3 regions of the Pseudomonas sp. HP_14 genome follow, and region 3 is predicted to be linked to each of the others. Evidence: riboswitches for the same ligand, from Rfam matches in the RefSeq annotation. Region 3 holds a riboswitch; each other region holds the start of a gene.
What was found. Region 3 has a riboswitch for cobalamin ahead of ACYASS_RS07610 (ABC transporter substrate-binding protein). Riboswitches for the same ligand answer to the same signal wherever they lie in the genome.
Positions count from the first base shown of each region.

Region 1: linked by a shared signal. The riboswitch ahead of ACYASS_RS22275 (TonB-dependent receptor) and the one ahead of ACYASS_RS07610 (ABC transporter substrate-binding protein) in region 3 are both predicted to bind cobalamin.
Region 2: linked by a shared signal. The riboswitch ahead of ACYASS_RS12340 (CbtB domain-containing protein) and the one ahead of ACYASS_RS07610 (ABC transporter substrate-binding protein) in region 3 are both predicted to bind cobalamin.

Region 1 is NZ_JBTOQI010000043.1:100,473-106,975, reverse strand. It holds gene ACYASS_RS22280 (PAS domain-containing protein) at 1-1,286, opposite strand, end outside; cobalamin riboswitch at 1,639-1,843, shown strand; gene ACYASS_RS22275 (TonB-dependent receptor) at 1,951-4,101, shown strand; gene ACYASS_RS22270 (GNAT family N-acetyltransferase) at 4,223-4,729, shown strand; gene ACYASS_RS22265 (sugar porter family MFS transporter) at 5,085-6,503, shown strand, end outside.
Region 2 is NZ_JBTOQI010000014.1:24,584-31,086, forward strand. It holds gene ACYASS_RS12315 (acyltransferase family protein) at 1-950, shown strand, start outside; gene nfuA (Fe-S biogenesis protein NfuA) at 1,021-1,614, shown strand; gene cobM (precorrin-4 C(11)-methyltransferase) at 1,806-2,552, opposite strand; gene ACYASS_RS12330 (cobalamin biosynthesis protein) at 2,586-3,020, opposite strand; gene ACYASS_RS12335 (CbtA family protein) at 2,995-3,705, opposite strand; gene ACYASS_RS12340 (CbtB domain-containing protein) at 3,717-3,902, opposite strand; cobalamin riboswitch at 4,001-4,227, opposite strand; cobalamin riboswitch at 4,285-4,511, shown strand; gene cobW (cobalamin biosynthesis protein CobW) at 4,637-5,701, shown strand; gene cobN (cobaltochelatase subunit CobN) at 5,705-6,503, shown strand, end outside.
Region 3 is NZ_JBTOQI010000008.1:17-6,519, forward strand. It holds gene ACYASS_RS07590 (LysE family translocator) at 93-698, opposite strand; gene ACYASS_RS07595 (hypothetical protein) at 835-1,110, opposite strand; gene pcsA (phosphatidylcholine synthase) at 1,333-2,052, opposite strand; cobalamin riboswitch at 2,318-2,513, shown strand; gene ACYASS_RS07605 (hypothetical protein) at 2,509-2,700, opposite strand; gene ACYASS_RS07610 (ABC transporter substrate-binding protein) at 2,699-3,724, shown strand; gene ACYASS_RS07615 (FecCD family ABC transporter permease) at 3,721-4,764, shown strand; gene ACYASS_RS07620 (ABC transporter ATP-binding protein) at 4,761-5,558, shown strand; gene ACYASS_RS07625 (GNAT family N-acetyltransferase) at 5,608-6,162, opposite strand; gene ACYASS_RS07630 (DUF979 domain-containing protein) at 6,418-6,503, opposite strand, start outside.

The sequences.
Region 1 (6,503 bases), on a different contig from region 3:
AACTCATCAGGACTCCAGCCAAGCACCTGAGTCCAGGCTGGATTGACCGCCACGATGTCGCCGCTGAATTCGGCAATCAGCATCAAGTCGGTGGACAACCGCCAGATGCGATCGCGGTCCTGAGTACGGGCTTCGACCCTCTCCTCCAGCGTAGCGTTGAGCGTACGCAGGTCTTCTTCAGCGGCGCGGGTTGCCGTGATGTCTCGGGAAATGCAGAGGATTTTTTCTACGGCCCCCGCCTCATCAAACATCGGCGTAACCTGCACATCCCACCATTTGGGGGTGCCCAGATAGGTGTTGGCAAAACCCTGGAAACGACCGGGGACGCCTGTTCTGGCGGCGACAATGGCAGCCTGAGCGTCGATATGCCCTTGATCCTGCCAGAAGTCCGGCCACGGGCAGCCTTGCACGTCGTTGAAGTTACTGATTTCCATGACGCGCATGCCGCCTTCACTCATGAAGGTAAGCTTGCCATCCAGGTCGATCACCTTGATGCAATCGTTGCTGCTGGCCAGCACCCGGCTATTGAACTCCTCGGTATTGCGCAAAGAAGACTCAATTCGCCGGGCCTCGGTGACATCCTTGAACAGCATCGCAATGCGGTTGTGCTCGGCCCCCTGGACTTTGTAGGCGTAGATTTCATACCAGCGCCCGCCAAGCGCAACCGCAGGCGCGTCAAAGCCAACTGACTCGCCACTCAACACCACGCTCGCATACACCTCAAACCAACGTGCAGGCTGGCCGTCTGCGATGTCCCGCATACTCTGGCCAATCTGCTGTTTGAGTTCTGTCATGTTGTCGAACGCGGCGTTGACCTCGATCAAATGGCAGGCCGTCAGCAGGTTATGGGTGTAGGTGACTTCAAATACGCCAAAGCCGATATCGATGTCACTGAACAGCGCACGATAACGTTCGTCGCTGGACTTCAGTTGCTGACCAAGGCGCACGGAGTGGGTGGTTTCAACCGTATGGCACAGAACACCCAATATGGACTCTTCATGCTCGTCGTACACCGGCGAAAATGAAAAGGTCCACCAGGTCTGCTCTTCAACCCCATAGCGGGCCATGCTGATCGGATGATTTTCATAGCGACTGGATTCGCCGCCAAAGGCCCTCTCTATCATGGGCCGCACCTGCTCCCAGGCGTCTGCCCACAGCGTGGTGATGCTCTGCCCCACGGCAACGTCAAGACGGGGGCCGAGAATGGGCCGATAGGCATCGTTGAAGAAGAAGTGCAGATCCGGCCCCCACACCAGATAAAGGCTTTCCGGGGAACTGAGCATCATGCTCAACGTCGAGCGAATGGGTGCGGGCCAATCTGACATAGGCCCAAGAGAGGTCGCGGACCAATCGAAAGCTCTGATTGCTGCGCCTGTTTCGCCGCCTGGAAGGGAGCGTGAAACCGGGCTGTTTAAAGGGTTCATGGCCATTTACTAATTGCTGGGGCGTCACTGGACGAAGATGATCGGCCGCATCAGCGGAGGAATGTGCTGAGTTTGGAGGGATGGCGAACAAGTGGCAACCACCGCACAGCGATTATCCATGCGTTGCCATGTCGCACACGAATGGACCCTGAGGACATCACAACGTTCTCTACCTCGCGGTGCGGCCGATTGACGTGACCGTTCATCGGTGGTCAGATGCGCGCCAGTTTCAGGTGTCTCATGCCGCCGAGCATGAGGTGAAACGGGAAGCCGGTGCGTCATTTCGATGATCAGTCCGGCGCTGCCCCCGCAACGGTAAGCGAGCGAAGCATTCGACAAACCACTGTGCTCCGGCATGGGAAGGTGAATGTTTCATGACCCTCGCAAGCCCGGAGACCGGCCTGGAACTTCGTTTTGGCAAACCCGCGGTGGGCGGGCGCAGGCCGGTTTCCGTGGGCTTTTGCGCCCGCGATTCCTCATGCGTTATTCCCCCGGGATCCATTCATTCCTCATTGGCTGGAATCGTATGTCCCGCAACTTCCTGTTTCAAACCCTGGCGAGTCAATCGCTGCGCATCACGCTGTTCCCTTGCTTCGCCATTTCGCCTGCGGCCTTTGCCGCTGACGACACTGTGATCGCCCTGCCGTCAATGGCAATCATCGATACCGCAGACAACGGCGAAACCAGTCTGGCCACTGCCCTGCCCGCCGGTTCCCGGTTGAATATCAGCGCGCTTGAAAACCCGGCCAGCCTGAGCAGTCTGGATGAGTCCGCCATCCACAACCGTAATAACCTTACTTTGCAGGACGCCGTCAGCCGCTCGCCCGGCATCACCAGCATCGCTACGCCGGGTGATGGCAACACGGCGCTTTCAGCACGCGGTTTCGCCGGACATTCTTCAGTGATGACATTGTTCGATGGCTCGCGGCTGTATACCGGGGCTGGCACCCAGACCTTCCCGGTCGACCCGTGGATGGTGGAGCGCATCGACGTTATTCGCGGCCCTGCCTCGGTGCTGTATGGCGAAGGCGCAACAGGCGCCGTGATCAATGTGATCCCCAAGAAGCCACTTGAAGGAGATGTTCGCAACACGCTGCGCCTGGGCTATGGGTCCAATGACCGCCAGCAGTCAGGGCTGGACAGCGGCGGCTCGCTGAGCGACACACTGAGCTATCGCCTGACCCTGAACCAGGAGCAAAGCAACGGCTGGGTGGATAACGGCAACTCCAGAAACCTGGCCCTCAGCGCCGCCCTGCGCTGGCAGGCAGCTGACAACCTGAGCTTCACCTTTGCCCATGAGCGTGGCGACAGCGAACCGATGAGCTACTTCGGCACGCCGCTGATCGACGGCCATTATCGCGACAGTCTGCGGAACAAAAATTACAACCTGCAAAACGCCGTGCAGCGCTACAACGATGAGTGGACCCGACTCAATACCGACTGGCAGATAACCGACAACGTCAGCGCCAGCAACCAGCTTTACTACATCAAGAGCCGTCGTCACTGGCGCAACGCCGAGACCTATAGCTGGAGTAACGCGCAAGGCCAGCTTTTGCGCGGAGACTATCTGGAGATCAAACACGATCAGGAGCAGATTGGCGATCGCCAGAGCTTCACCTTCGATCATTCACTGTTCGGGCTGGACAGCAGAACGGTGGTCGGCGCCGAGTACAACAAAATCCGCTTTGGCGTCGATAACAACTCGCCGTATACCGATGTCGGTGGAGACTACGTCGATCCATGGAACCCGGCCAACGGCTACTTTGAAAGTCAGTCGCCCACCCAACCTCTGAGCGACAGTACGACACGTACCTTCGCACTGTTTGCAGAGAACCGGCTGCAGCTGTCCGAGCGCTGGTCGCTGGTGACCGGTATACGGCGCGATCAAAATCATCTCGACCGTAACGACTTGCGCGCCAATACGCGCAGCGATCGGAGCCTCACCGGCGGCAATTGGCGCGCCGGACTGGTTTTCGCGGTGACAGATCAGCTGTCGTTGTATGGCCAGTATTCGACCAGCGAAGACGGGGTCAACAATCTGATCAGCCTTAATCCGACCCAGCAGCAAATGGACCTGACTGAAGCCAGACAGACCGAGTTCGGTCTCAAGCAGCAATTCTGGGAAGGCCACGGGGAGTGGACGCTGGCGGCTTACCACATCGTAAAAAAGAAAATGCTCACCACTGACCCGGTGACGCGTTTGGCGCAGCAGGTCGGCCAGCAATCCTCGGACGGCCTGGAGGCCTCGCTGGAACTGGCGTTAAGCCAAGGCTGGCGTGTATCAGCCAATGCCTCGGTAGTGCGTGCCGAATATGACGAATTCAATGAAACCGCTGGCGGCCAACTGGTGTCCCGGGCAGGCAACCGTCCCACCGACGTGCCTCGTCGCAGCGCCAATCTGTGGTTGAGCAAGGCGCTGACTCAAGACCTGGATGCAGGCATGGGCCTGCGCTATGTCGACGCCCGCTATGCCGATACGGCCAATACCACCAAAGTACCTGGCTACAGCGTAGTGGACGCAAACCTGGGCTGGAATGTGGTGCCGGATGTGCGTCTGGGCCTGCAGTTGAATAACCTGCTGGATCGGCGTTATGCAGCAGCACAGTACAACAGCGGCCAACAATGGCTGATGGGCCAGCCACGGTCGTTTTTCGTGACCGCGGATTACAGCTTCTGAGTAACGGGCCAATACACTGACCGCGCTGGCACGATTCGCGTGCCAGTTCTCAGTGCAAGCCCTGTGACACAAGGCTGCCGTATACTGACGGGCCGCACCCGCACTTAAGGAATGAATGCCAATGCGCGCCCCGTCTTCTGCCATCGTCCTCGAACGCTTTACTGAAGCGCACGCCGAGGGCGTTGCAGCGCTGTACAACGTCCCAGCAGTCGCCAGGCAAGTCCTGCAGATGCCTTTTCAGTCCGCTGACATCTGGCGCAAGCGACTGGACAGTAGCAATGAACGACTGGTCAGCCTTGTAGCGCTCCATGAAGGGGCCGTCGTTGGACAAGGCTCTCTTGAGCAGTTTTCCCGCATCCGCCGCAGCCATTGCGGTGCCATTGGCATGGCCGTCGCTCAGGATTGGCAGGGTCAGGGTATCGGCAAACAACTTTTAACCGCACTGCTGGATATCGCCGACAACTGGATGAAACTGCGCCGGGTCGAGCTGACTGTCTATGCGGACAATCAGGCGGCGGTAATCCTCTATGAAAAGCTGGGGTTCGAGACTGAGGGTTTGCTGCGTGATTACGCGATTCGTGACGGGCAGTTCACCGATGCGCTGACGATGGCGCGTATTCGCGGATGATGCGGTCCAAGGCACATTGTTAATGCCCAAGGACCGGCCGGGCGGCGTTCCGATTTAGCCGGGAGGCCGTCATTTATGCTGAAAGATTTGCCGCGAATCCATCAGCCATCTCCCGGCTGAAGCGGAACGCCGCCCGGCCGGTCCCTCAGGGGCGTAGCGCCACTCCCGCAAATCCCACCCGCTGAATCGATTAACCCTTCAGTGAATATGTTTCCAGTTTTTACGGAACTCGCCCGGCCTGACATCCCCTAAGCCTTCAAGCCAGCGGACTGGCAAGGCTTTGCCTCATGCACCGACGGCACCGTCGGAATATATCCGCTCACCTTCCCGGCCGCCTAACCGTTCAATCAAGGATTTGCAGTTCATGTCCTCAAACACTACGACCGCCTCCGCGCGCAACGATAACGACGGGCAACGTATGTCACCCCGCAGGATGATATTCATCTCCGTGCTTGTCGCCACCATGGGCGCCCTCGCCTTCGGGTATGACACGGGCATTATTGCCGGTGCGTTGCCGTTCATGACGCTGCCTCTGGATCAGGGTGGGCTCGGATTGAACGCCTTCACTGAGGGGCTGATCACTTCTTCGCTGATTGTCGGCGCCGCCTTCGGTTCGTTGGGCAGTGGTTACCTGTCAGACCGCTATGGACGACGCGTCACCCTGCGAGTGCTATCGCTGCTATTCATTGCCGGTGCATTGGGTACTGCAATCGCCCCTTCGATTCCGTTCATGGTCGCGGCGCGTTTCCTGTTGGGCATCGCAGTAGGTGGCGGATCGGCCACGGTACCGGTGTTCATTGCGGAAATCGCCGGTCCAAAAAAACGTGGTCGCCTGGTCAGCCGTAATGAGCTGATGATCGTCAGCGGTCAGTTGCTGGCCTATGTGCTAAGTGCCCTGATGGCTGCCTTGCTGAGTTCTTCGCACATCTGGCGCTACATGCTGGCTATTGCCATGATTCCCGGCCTGTTGCTATTGATTGGTACCTTCTTTGTTCCGCCTTCGCCACATTGGCTGGCTGCCAAAGGTCGTTTTGAGGATGCTCAAGACGTGTTGGAAAAGCTGCGTGATACGCCAGAGGAAGCGAAGCGCGAAGTCGAGGAAATGAAGGCCCAGAAGGAACATGCCCGCAAGCGCCCGCCTATCTCCGAGCTGCTGCGCCAGGGTTGGGTGATCAAGTTGCTGCTGATCGGTATTGGCCTGGGCTTCACCGCTCAGTTCACCGGCGTGAATGCCTTCATGTACTACACTCCGATCATTCTCAAAACCACGGGTATGGGCACCAACGCAGCATTGACAGCCACCATCGGTAACGGGGTGGTGTCCGTAATCGCGACCCTGCTCGGCATTTGGGCGATTGGCCGATATGGCCGCCGCCATTTGCTGATGACGGGGCTGGTCACGGTAGTTCTTGCCCAGATAGCGCTGGGTTGCGTGCTGCAGTTCATGCCGCAGAACCTGACCCAGAGCTACGCCGCCCTCGCCTGCATTCTGCTGTTCTTGCTGTTCATGCAGATGTGTATTGCACCGGTTTACTGGCTGCTCATGTCTGAACTGTTCCCGGCGCAAATCCGCGGTTTGTTGACTGGCACAGCGGTGTCCATGCAATGGCTGTTCAACGCAACAGTGGCTTTCCTGTTCCCGATAGCGCTGGACACATTGGGCAACCCTACATTCTTCGTCTTTGCAGTAATCAATGTCGGCTCTTTGCTGTTCGTGTTCTTCTGCCTGCCGGAAACCAAGGGCAAGTCACTGGAAGAGATTGAAAAACACATG
Region 2 (6,503 bases), on a different contig from region 3:
TCAACTTTAACGCCAGTGGCCCTGTTGGCGACTTCTTCGTGACGAAGGGTGCTGTCGGCGTTGATATCTTTTTCGTGATCAGCGGTCTGGTGATTTTCCTGTCCACGCAGAACAGCGAAATGCCCGCCAGACGATTCATGCTGAACCGCATTATCCGCATTGTTCCTGCCTACTGGTTCTATACCGCAGCGATGGGCTTGTTGCTGGTGTTCGCGGCGCCATTGCTGCCGCATCAGGTCATCAACTGGCAGACGTTCATGCTGTCGCTGTTTTTCATCCCGGCGGAGAACCCGGGTGGTTATGGGCTGTACCCCACCTTGAATGTGGGCTGGACTCTTAACTACGAAATGTTCTTCTATCTGCTGTTTTCCACGGTATTCCTGTTCAAGCAGCGCCACCGCCCCTTGATCGTCGCAGCCGCATTGTTCGCGGTCTGTGAAGTGCTGGCGCGCTCGGGGCTGATCAGCCGGTTTTATGGTAACGACATCATCTACGAGTTCTTGCTCGGCATCGGCATCGGCATCATTTACCGCCGGGGCTGGATCAAGGAGGGCTTCTGGTTGCCGTTACTGGGGATCGCTACGGGGCTGGTCGTTATCTATCACTTGGGCGCCGATCAGGATCGCCTGCTTAACTGGGGGCTTCCAAGTGCGCTGATAGTGTTGTCGTGCATTGCCATGGAGCCGGTTTTCCGGGGCAACAAGTTGCTCAAAGTGTTGGGCGATTGTTCTTATTCGGTTTATCTGTTGCACGTTCTGGTTCTGTATGGCGGCTGGCTCGCCTCGCAGCATTACAACCTCAACCCTTATCTGGTCTTCGCGATTTGTGTGCCGGTCATCGCGCTGGGTGCATGGATCAGTTACGAGTGGCTGGAGAAGGGCCTGTATCGTCGCATGAAGGGCTGGCTGGACGAGCGAAGGGCCAGAAATGCTTCTCAGGCGCTTTCCTGACAAAAATACTAGGACTTTGTACGAAGCCGGGGATTGGCGTAAACTGCCAGCACGTCTGCGAGGAATTTTCATGACCGCTATTACAATTACCGATGCTGCCCACGATTACCTGGCCGATCTGCTGGAAAAGCAGAATACCCCGGGCATTGGCATCCGCGTGTTTATTACCCAGCCTGGCACCCAGTACGCTGAAACCTGCATTGCCTACTGCAAGCCCGGCGAAGAGAAACCAGAAGACAAGGCCATTGGCCTGAAAAGCTTCACCGCCTGGATTGATGGTTTCAGCGAAGCATTTCTGGATGATGCCGTTGTCGATTACGCGACTGACCGCATGGGCGGCCAACTGACGATCAAGGCACCAAACGCAAAAGTGCCGACGGTCAGTGCGGACAGTCCGATCAATGACCGTATCAACTATTACCTGCAAACCGAGATCAACCCGGGGCTGGCCAGCCACGGCGGTCAGGTCACCCTGATCGATGTGGTTGAAGAGCAGGAACAACATATTGCTGTGTTGCAGTTTGGCGGTGGTTGCCAGGGTTGCGGTCAGGCTGACGTGACGCTGAAAGAAGGCATCGAGCGCACCCTGCTTGAGCGCATTCCCGAGCTGAATGGCGTACGTGATGTGACTGACCACACGCAGAAAGAAAACGCTTACTACTAAGCTGTTTGCTGTGCCGTGTTAAAAAACCCCGACGTGTTCGGGGTTTTTTGTGTGATCTGGATACCTGAGCATCCCGCGCTTATAAGCTGGAATGCTAATACTCTGTGGGAGCCGGGCTTGCCCGCGATGAGGTTGATTAACTTTAGGGGCAAGCCCGGCTCCCACACTAATTGTGCTTACCGCGCGCCCTCTTACTTCCTGAACAAATGCGCATGCCCCGCGCGGTACAGGGATGACTCGCTGAATGCATCACTGGATAACACACGGCCGACCAGGATCAGTGCTGTCCGGCGAAATCCCTTCTCCGCAACTTTAGCTTCGATATCCGCCAGAGTGCCTGTGACCCAGTCCTGATCGGGCCAACTGGCGCGATGAACCACGGCAGTCGGGCAGTCCGGACCGTAATGCGGCGTCAGTTCGGCGACGATTTTTGGTAGATTATTAACGCCCAGATGAATCGCCATGGTCGCCTGGTGACGCGCCAAGTCGGCCAGGGCTTCACCTTCCGGCATCGACGTCTTGTCCGCATAACGGGTCAGGATCACCGTTTGGGATATATCCGGTAGGGTCAGTTCGGACTCCAGCAGCGCAGCGCAAGCCGCGGTGGCTGTCACGCCCGGGATGATCTCGAATGGAATGCCCAGCTCGCGCAAGTGGCGGATCTGCTCACCGATGGCGCCATAAAGGCTCGGATCACCAGAATGTACGCGAGCCACATCCTGGCCTTGTTCATGAGCAGATTTCATCAAGGCGATGATTTGTTCCAGGTGTAACTCGGCACTGTTACTCACCTGAACGGCCTGATGGCCTTCCAGAACGGCGGCAGGCACCAGTGAGCCTGCGTAGATGATCACCGGGCAGCTGCGGATCAGTCGCTGGCCTTTGACTGTGATCAGCTCAGGATCGCCGGGGCCTGCGCCGATGAAAAAGACCGTCATGGAGACTCCAGGTCAAAGGGTGGAAAATGTGGATTATCCGCTAACCTGTTGGGCAATGGCCAAGGCAAAAGTGGCTTGCGAGGTTTTCTGGCGAGTGATGAGCAATTCGGCCGGACCCGATTGGCTCGCCGATGCCAAGGCGGCACTTTCTGCTACTCCATAACAACCGGTGTGCTCGAAAGCGATCTGTGATCGATGACTGAGCTGCGACTCATGGACGCTCAGTTGAGTGGCCGAGAAGAAGTGCAGAGGCAGATCAAGCTGCTTCGCCACCTCCAACAGGCCGGGTTCGCGGCTCTTCAGGTCAATGGAGGCGAGGGCGCTGATGGCTTCGATGCGCAGGTTCTGACGGTCAAGGCTGCGTTCGATCAGTTCCAGCAATGCGCCTGTAGAACAGCCGCGCTGGCAACCAAGGCCGACCACCAGGGTCGGCCTTATCTGATCAGACGGCCTGATCAAGAGCGGAATTGTTGCGACGGAACAGCCAGGTGCTGATCAGGCCCAGCGCCACCCAGAACAGCGCATTGGTCAGCAGCGAGGCAATCACGAATTGCGATTCCAGCGCCTCTGGAGCAAGGCTCTCGTGGACTTCGGGCTGCGGTGCGCCAATCACGTGAGGCACGACCAGAATCGCTACGCCCAAGGCTTTCAGCAGCCAACTGCGGGAAAAGACGATCAACGCCAGGGCGACAGCAGTGGAGGCCGCCGTGCCAATCCACCATAGTTGCCGCTGGTTAAGGTCCGCCGCGGCAGTACCCGGCAGCTCGGGTGGCAGGCCCAATGTCGGGGCGAGGGTAAACACCGCAAAGCCCGCGAGCCCCCAAAACACGCCTTGGGACGTCTTGCCCGGTGCCTTCAAGGTGTACAGGGCGGCCAGCATCAAAGCGAAACCTACCGCAACCACCAGATTGCCGCCGGTGGTAGAAACAATTCGCTGCCAGCCATCTTCCGGCGACCAGGCTTCTTCGTCATGACTATGTCCGGCCGGTGCGGCCTCACCGTGGGCATGTTCATGAACCTGCTCGGCTGGCGCGTTCTCGTAGGTTTCGGCCTGCAGAATCAACGGAGTGATCCAGAAGCTTTGCAGCAGGGTCAGCAGCAGGGCGGCGAGCAAGCCGGTGAATCCTGCCGTTTGAGCAATTCGCTTGAACATGGCGTCAGGTCTCAGTGGCAGGGGAAGGCAGCGCTGTGGCGAGTGTCGTGAGCGGCGTTGTGTACCGCTTCGATGTGCGAGAAGCCTGCGAAGTAAACCAGGCAGGCCCCGAGGATTGCTGCGCTGATCGCGGCGGTCAGGCGTTGGCTCTGGGTGGCTGTGCTGCTGGCGGATTGGCTGGTTGTACTGATCGACATGGCGCTTCCCTCTTGTATGTCGGCAAGCAGGCATGCGCAGCAAAATCCCGCTGACGATCGCCAGGGGAGTGCAACTGCGCCCGCCCACCGCGGGTTCGTTATTGATTTCATGTCGGGCCGGTCTCCGGGCTTGCAAGGGGCTGTACGGCTATGCGCCGCTCAACCTGCAAGAATCGCCTTCCCATGCCGTTACTTGCACAGTGGATCTGATTCTTCACTTGCTTACCGTTGCGGGGGCAGCGCCGGACTTGCACAAGCCCTAAGGCTTGAACGCACCGGTTTCCCGTTTCACCCCGTGAGGGGCACCCGTAACAAGGCGTGTAGGAGAGCATGCGCCAGCGTGGAACGTCAATCAGTTGATTGACCTGCCCGCGGTCACTGCGTAGCCTTGCGGGTTCGAGGTTCTCCCGCTGGATCCGGCATGGGTTCGACAGGGAGCTAAGACGGGAACGCGGTCGATGCCGCGGCTGCCCCCGCAACTGTAAGCGGTCATGATTTACTGCAGAGCCATTGCATAGCCACTGCTTCACGCGGGAAGGCGCAATGACTGCCCGGATATCTTCGGGGTGCGCCGCAAGCCAGGAGACCTGCCTCGATTCGGGCCTTGAGCCCGACGAATTCTCACTACAACCGGGCGGGGTGATCCGGTGGCGAATCGTATCTCTGTGGTTACATACTTGTGACCACACAGGGTTTTCGTCCTGTTTGCCCGCCGTATTGCCAAAGGGCATCCGATGAAAACACTGGCCAAACTTCCCGTCACTATCGTTACCGGCTTTCTTGGCTCGGGTAAAACCACCTTGCTGCGCCACATGCTCGATAACGCCGAAGGGCGACGCATTGCCGTGATCGTCAATGAATTCGGCGAGCTGGGCATCGACGGCGAAATCCTCAAGCAGTGCACCATTGGCTGTACCGAAGAAGAAGCGACCGGCCGTGTCTATGAGCTGGCCAATGGTTGCTTGTGCTGCACCGTTCAGGAGGAGTTTTTCCCGGTGATGCGCGAACTGGTTGCGCGCCGCGGCGATCTGGACCACATCCTTATCGAAACATCCGGCCTGGCTCTGCCAAAACCGCTCGTACAAGCTTTCCAGTGGCCCGAAATCCGTAATGCCTGCACGGTCGATGCGGTCATCACCGTGGTAGACAGCCCGGCAGTACTGGCAGGCACCTTCGCCGCATTCCCTGATCAGGTAGACGCTCAGCGCAAGCTGGACCCGAACCTCGATCACGAGTCGCCGTTGCACGAACTGTTCGCTGATCAACTGGCCAGCGCCGATCTGGTAATCCTCAACAAAGCTGACATGATCGACGCCGCAGGTCTGGCATCGGTGCGTGCAGAGGTGTCTGAAGAACTACCGCCAGCGGTCAAGGTGATCGAAGCGAGCAGCGGTCGTCTGCCGATCAATGTCCTGTTGGGGCTGGGGGCCGAATCGGAGCAGCACATCGATGGTCGCAAGACCCATCACGATCACCACGAGGGCGATGATCATGATGACCACGATCACGACGCGTTCGATTCCATCTCGATCAAGTTGCCTCAAGCTGATGAAAGCCTGTTGCTCGACGCGCTGACCCAACTAGTCGTGCAACACGGGATTCTGCGCGTCAAGGGGTTCGCGGCGATTCCGGGCAAGCCGATGCGCTTGTTGATTCAGGGCGTCGGTACGCGTTTCGACAAGCACTTTGACCGTGCCTGGGGCGCAGAGGAAGAACGCGCGACCCAATTGGTCCTGATTGGTCAGAAGCTTGATGCTGCCGCACTCGAAGCTCAACTGCGCACTGCGCTCGCGGGTTGATGCATGCACCTGCTGAGAACCCAGCCCGGTGGTTTTGTACCGGATGACAGCATTGCCGACCTCGGGCAAACGCCCGCCGAGCTGGTCATTCTCTGCAGCGGTGATTCAAGCCTGGCGTTGCTCGCCGAAGCGGCGCAGCAACTCCCTGAGGATTATCCGACCTTGCGTCTGGCTAACCCGATGCAGGTCCAGAACCACGCGTCAGTGGACCTTTATTTCGATGAGGTCCTGCGTCACGCCAAGGTGATTCTGATCTCCCTGCACGGCGGGATCGGCTATTGGCGTTATGGCGTCGAGCGCCTCATGGAGCTTGCTGCACGCGGTGTGCAAGTGATCATGGTTCCGGGGTGTGACCGCCATGATCCCGAGTTGACGGAGCGCAGCACCGCTCCCGCTGATGACTGCCATCGGTTATGGCAGTTTCTGCGTCAGGGCGGTATGCATAACGCGCTGGATTTCTACCGTTGCCTCGCGACTCGCCTGCTCGGTCGGGACTATCCATGGTCCGAGCCACAGGCCTTGCCGCGCACCGCGGTTTATCATCCGCAGGGCGTCAGCGCTAACCCTGAAAGCTGGTTCGCCGAATGGTTGCCGAATCAACCGGTCGTGGCGCTGCTGTTCTATCGCTCCCACTTGCAGGCCGCCAATACCGCGTTCATCGATGTGTTTTGCGCTCGTCTGCAGGCGCAAGGCTTGAACCCTTTGCCCATCGCCGTAGCCAGCCTGAAGGAAGCGGGCTGTATGACGGTGGTCGAGGACTGGCTGGACGAGGTCGGCGCTGAACTGATCCTCAATACCACCG
Region 3 (6,503 bases):
TTTCGGGCGTGGTGTTAAAAAACCCCACCCGCGCCGCTTCACGCGGGCCAATGCTCGGCTCCCACATTTGAATGGCGTAAGACTTCAGGCCATTACCCCTTCAGCATCGGATACAACGAAACCACCAGCAGTACTGCCATTACCCCGTTAAACAACCGCAACCAGAACGGATCACGCAGCGCGTTACGCAGCAGGCTGCCAAACCCTGCCCAGACACCGACGCTTGGCAGGTTGATCAGCGCAAATACCGCCGAGATGATCACAACATTGGTGAAGTACCCCTGCAACGGTGTGTAGGTACTGATCGCGCCCACAGCCATGACCCAAGCCTTGGGATTAACCCACTGAAACAGGGCAGCCTGCATGAAGGTCTGTGGTTTGCTCTCTGCGCCCGAAGCATCCGAGGCCGGACCTGAAGTGGCGATCTTCCACGCCAGATACAACAAATAGGCAGCGCCGACGTAACGCAGGATGGTGTACAGCAGCGGATAAGTCTGAAAAGCAGCGCCCAGTCCAAGACCGACCGCCAGTACCAGGCTGAAAAACCCGCAACTGATCCCCAACATATGCGGCACAGTCCGGCTGAATCCGAAATTCACCCCCGAGGCCAGCAGCATCATGTTGTTAGGACCGGGCGTGATGGACGTGACAAAGGCGAACAACGCAAAAGCGAGCAGCAGGTCAAGGGAGAACGGCATGGAGCGATCCAGACATCTAAAGGGCAGGCCTTCACCCTATCGAATCGGCAACCAGAAACACACGAACAGTCAGACGAAAATACAACCGGTACAGTTTTGAACGAAAACAGTTTCGTCCATCACTGTACTTAAACCATCAACCTTGGCGATCCTGACTAGCCTGTACGTTCTCAGCGCTGATCTCGCCGCGATTATCGAAGTCGCGCACGGCTTGCATTTGCGGCTCGGCCAACAGTTTTGCTTTGGCGACCTGATACTCATCAAAGGAAAGACCACGGCGATTCAAATCTTCCAGGGCCAACTGATGAGTTTCCTCGGCAGTGTAAGGACGCAGTTCAACGGCGTGGTGAGTGGAGCAACCGGAGACAACTGCAACGGTCAACAACAGGGCAAAAGCGTAAATGCGGTTCATGAGAGCCTCCGGGATCGGGTTCATTTCGGGAATGAACAAAGGTTACGCCCGGCGGCGTTTACGCAGAAATCACTGCTCTTGATAGTCGGTATTGGGTGGGGAGAATCGTTGGAAATCCATTGCCTGCTGAACCGATATCGCGAGCAAGCTCGGCTCCTACAGGTTTAGCGCGATCCTGTAGGAGCCGAGCTTGCTCGCGATGAAGGCTGTGCGGCTAGCCCATCAAGCCCGCCACTTACCCCAATACTCCAGCGACGTCCGCCACAGGCAGATGCCGATGAAGTAAGCCGACATCGTGAACCACACCCCCATCACCACAGGCCCGTTGTGCGGATGATTGATGATCAGCAAGGCGCTGGTGATCAGCCATACGGTGGTCACCAGGATATTCAACGGCATGAAACGACGCACCCGGAAAGGATGCAGGAACTTCATGCGCGTCACGGTCAGCAATGCCAGACCGATAATCGTCAGGAAGGTCACCCACGGGGTCGGCTGAATGATGTACAGGCACAATGCGACCACATTCCACGCTGCCGGGAAGCCCTGAAAGTAATTGTCCTTGCTCTTCATCTCCAGATTGCAGAAACAGAAAAGCGATGAAATCAGAATGATCGCCGTGCTCAGCAGCAGCGTATAAGGCGGCAGCGGGATATAGCTGTAAATGAACAGCGCCGGGATAAACACGTAAGTGAGGTAATCAATCACCAGGTCCAGCACCGAACCGTCAAAACCCGGTAGCACCGACTGCACATTGAATTTGCGCGCCAGCGAGCCATCCACGCCGTCCACTGCCAGCGCCAGCCCCAGCCACAACAGGCAGGCCTTGGCCTGATTATCGAACAGGGCAATGGTCGCAAGGAATGCGATGACCACGCCGGTGGCGGTAAAACCGTGGGCACCCCAGGCTTTCAGCCAGGCCACTCGTTGAGTCGATATCACAGGAAAATGTCTCCAGAAGATGTAGCGGACCAGTGTAGGCGTGGCCAAGGGCTGTTTCTGTCTTTTATTACCAGCCGTGACAAACCGGGAACAGCGTATAGATTGCACTATCGACCGGCCATCAGGCGAGAAGGTTCACCCGTGCGCGGTGATTACTCCCGACCCGTTGCCGTTTGCATCATGCGCTGCCCCGCCCAAACGTACGATAAAAAAATATCCGAGGGCGACCGGCGCAGTAAAAATCCCCACTCTTTTGAGCATATCCATTACCATGCCGCCCGTCGGTTTCCAAACGGGATTAATAGGGAATCCGTGATGCCCCCGAGGCATCAACCGGAACTGCCCCCGCAACTGTAGGTGCTGAGCCCTGCTCCATCAATGCCACTGGGTCATCACCCGGGAAGGCCGGAGCGCGGCGATGAAGCGCCAGTCAGGAGACCTGCCGACATCAGGGCGTCACTGCATCGAATGCATGTGGCTCCTGGCAACTGACCCACCGGCGGGGTGTCCGGGGAGTACATCCGTCAGAACGGTGGCAGCGCCGTGACTGATCAACCCCTGCCGAACCATCAACAGCAGCGGTCGTGATGTGTATCCAGCCAGAACACCATCGTGCGGATAACCGTTCGAATGGAGATCGTTTTTCATGTCTTTACCTCGTTTTGCTGTAGTGCTCGCTGGCCTGGGTTTCTCTGCGCTGAGCCTGGCTGCCAGCCCCGCCCTCAGTACCCACTACCCGCTTACCCTCGACAACTGCGGCGTGCCGCTGACCTTCGCCAAGGCTCCCGGCAAAGCCGTGACCATTGGCCAGTCTGCGACCGAGATCCTCTACTCCCTTGGACTGGCCGACAAAGTGGTCGGGACCTCGCTGTGGTTCAACAATGTGCTGCCACAGTTCGAACAACAGAACGCAAAAATCCCGCGTCTGGCCGATAACGATCCAAGCTTCGAAGCCGTGATCAACAAGCGCCCTGAACTGGTTGCCGTCCAGTTTGAATGGATGGTCGGTCCACAGGGCGTGGTCGGTACTCGCCAGCAGTTCAGCGAAATGAAAATCCCGACCTACCTCATGCCATCAGACTGCGAAGGCAAGGACAACCTGGTCGGTGCCGATGGCACGCGTCTGCGCCCATTCTCGATCGACAGCCTGTACAAGACCGTCGACCAACTGGCACAGATCTTTGATGTCCAGGCTCGTGGCAACGAATTGAACACCGAACTGCAAGCACGTCTTGCCAAGGCTCAGGCCAGCGTCAAAGGCAAACACCTGAAAGACGCCTCGGCCGTCTTCTGGTTCTCCAGCGCAGACCTGAACGTCGATCCTTATGTCGCCGGACGCAAAGGCATCCCGGCATTCATGATGGACACCCTGGGCCTACGCAACATCGTGCAGTCCGATGAAGAATGGCCAACTGTAGGATGGGAAACCATCGCCAAGGCCAACCCGACCATTCTGGTTCTGGCACGGATGGACCGTCGCCGCTTCCCGGCTGATGACTTCCAGAAAAAACTGGAATTCCTCAAGTCCGACCCGGTCACTCGAAACATGGACGCCGTGAAGCACAACCGCATCGTGATTCTTGATGCCCAGGCCATGGAAGCGACCATTCGCACCTTCAACGGTATCGATGAACTGGCAGGCGCCATCGACAAGTTTGACCTGCACCCATGACAGCGCAGTTCGCCAGTCGCCTGTTACGCAAGATCTGCCTGCACGGCGCCTGGGTGCTCGTGGTGTTGATAGCGGCGATCATTGCCGGTATTGCCATTGGTGAAACACCGATCAGCCTGTCGCTGGTGTTTCAGGTACTGGCCAACAAACTGTGGGGCGCCGGTTTCGTACTGGACCCGATCGACGAAGGCATCGTCTGGAATTACCGGCTGACCCGCGCCCTGGTTGCCGCAGCGTGCGGTGCCGGGCTGGCGATCTCGGGTGTGGTCCTGCAGTCACTGTTGCGCAACCCGCTGGCCGATCCTTACCTGTTGGGCATTTCCGCAGGGGCCTCGACCGGCGCGGTGCTGGTGGCAATCATCGGTATCGGCGCAGGTGCCATTTCCTTGTCGGCGGGCGCATTTGTAGGCGCCATGGCGGCTTTTGCGCTGGTCGCCCTGCTCGCTCGCAGCACCGGCGCAGTCAGTGGCAGCGGGCAGATCATCCTGGCAGGCATCGCCGGTTCACAACTGTTCAACGCCCTGACCTCTTTTCTGATTACCAAGTCGGCCAACTCCGAGCAGGCGCGGGGCATCATGTTCTGGCTGCTGGGCAACCTCAGCGGTGTGCGCTGGCAATCGGTCACTCTGGCAGTGCCGGTGGTGTTGATCGGCCTGGCGGTCTGCCTGTGGCACCGTCGCTCGCTGGACGCCTTCATGTTCGGCAGTGACTCTGCGGCTGCGTTGGGCATCCCGGTGCGTCGGGTCCAGGTGATATTGATTGCCACCGTGGCACTGGTGACAGCAGTGATGGTGTCGCTGGTCGGTTCTATCGGTTTCGTCGGCTTAGTGGTGCCTCATGCAGCGCGCCTGCTGGTCGGTGTGCGCCACGGACGACTGATCCCGATCAGTGCGCTGGCCGGAGCGGTATTCCTGATTGCCGCCGACGTTCTGTCTCGCACGGCAATCAAGGGCCAGGTATTACCGGTCGGAGTGATTACTGCCCTGATCGGCGCGCCGGTCTTCGCCGTGATCCTGATAAAAGCCAAGGGGGGCCGATGAGCAATCCGAAGCAGCCGATCGCCGACATCGACCGCAACGTACTGTCCTGCAGCGGCCTCAACTGGTCGATCAAAGGGGTACCCATTGTCCGCGATGTCGCGTTGCAGCTACGACGTGGTGAAACCCTTGGATTGATCGGCCCCAACGGTTCAGGGAAGTCCAGCCTGTTGAAGCTGCTTTCAGGGATCCAGATCCCCGCCAGTGGCGAGATTCACCTTAACGGTGTTGCCCTTGCCGACATGAAGCGTCGCGATGTCGCGCAGATGATTGCGGTTGTCGAACAGCAAGCTGAAACGTCCGATGCGATCACCGTGCTGGATGCTGTAGAGCTGGGTCGTACGCCATGGCTTTCCGCGCTGGAGCCATGGTCAGCCACAGACAATGACATCGTTCAGCAGGCGCTGCGCGACGTGGACATGGCCGACAAGCCCAAGCGTGCCTGGCATAGCTTGTCGGGGGGCGAACGGCAACGCGTGCACATCGCCCGCGCGCTGGCCCAGCGTCCACAAATCCTGTTGCTGGATGAACCCACCAACCACCTGGATATTCAGCATCAACTGAGCATCCTGGGTCTGGTGAGGTCACTGCCGGTTACCACCCTGATTGCCTTGCACGACCTCAATCAAGCCCTGGCGTGTGATCGTCTGGCGGTCATGGACAAAGGCGAGCTGATCGCCATTGGCGTACCGTCCGAAGTGCTGACCTGCGAACTGTTGCGCGAGACCTTCGGCGTGGAGGCGCACTACCTCACAGACCCGTACGACGGCACGCAGATATTGCGCTTCAGGTCATAACCCTTGTGGGAGCAGAGCTTGCTCGCGATAAAGCCGGGCACAACTCACTTTAGATCGCGGTGCCCGTCCTGGCACCGTAAGGGATCTCGCACCGGCCTTGAACCTGGACCAACCCGAATTCCATATGCGTCGTCTGCCAGACCGGATCGCTTTCCACATCCACAACCCTGAAACCCTGCCGCTCCCAGAAGCCAATCGCACCCGGTAGAAACGGATGGGTGTGCAGGTAAAGCACGTCGATGCCCTGCTGTCGGGCGCACGCTTCAAGCGCCAGATAGATCGTGGTCGCCAACCCTGAACGGCGAAACTCCGGGATCACGAACAACCGGACGATTTCCACTACTGTGCGTTGCCCGTAATCCAGTTGAGGGAATCGACCGTCGTATGGCAAATAACCGATTGCCGCGACGATTTCCCCATCGCGGCGCGCGACCAGAAAACGGCCACCACCCTCCTCGCTGTACACTTCGGCAAACTGTGCAAGGTCCGCGGGGATTACTGTCGGGTCAAGCATCGGGAAGATCTGCGCGCGGGCACGCAGGACGAATTCCACCGCAGAGGGGATGTCTTCAGGTTGTACAGAAACAATGTCTACAGCGGACATGTTCAGCGCTCGGTCACCGAATGGACGACCATCCTAATACAGCCCGCAAACACAACGCCAAGGGCCTGTTCCAGACACAGCGCTGTCGCACAGCAAACATTGGATCTGTAGGAGTTCACCGAGGTTACGAGGCCAGCGATGGCGGTTTTTCTGACACTCCGCTATCTCTGGCCTCGTAACCTCGGTGAGCTCCTACAGGACAGGGTTCAATCTGGAAGACTGCGGCACGAGGCCTGTGCTACGGGCATTCGCTTATTACATCAGGAAGTACAGCAACAGGATGTTGACCAGCAGCAACGGCAGTGCAGTAGGAATCTGCGCCTTGATCACCGCGTACTTGT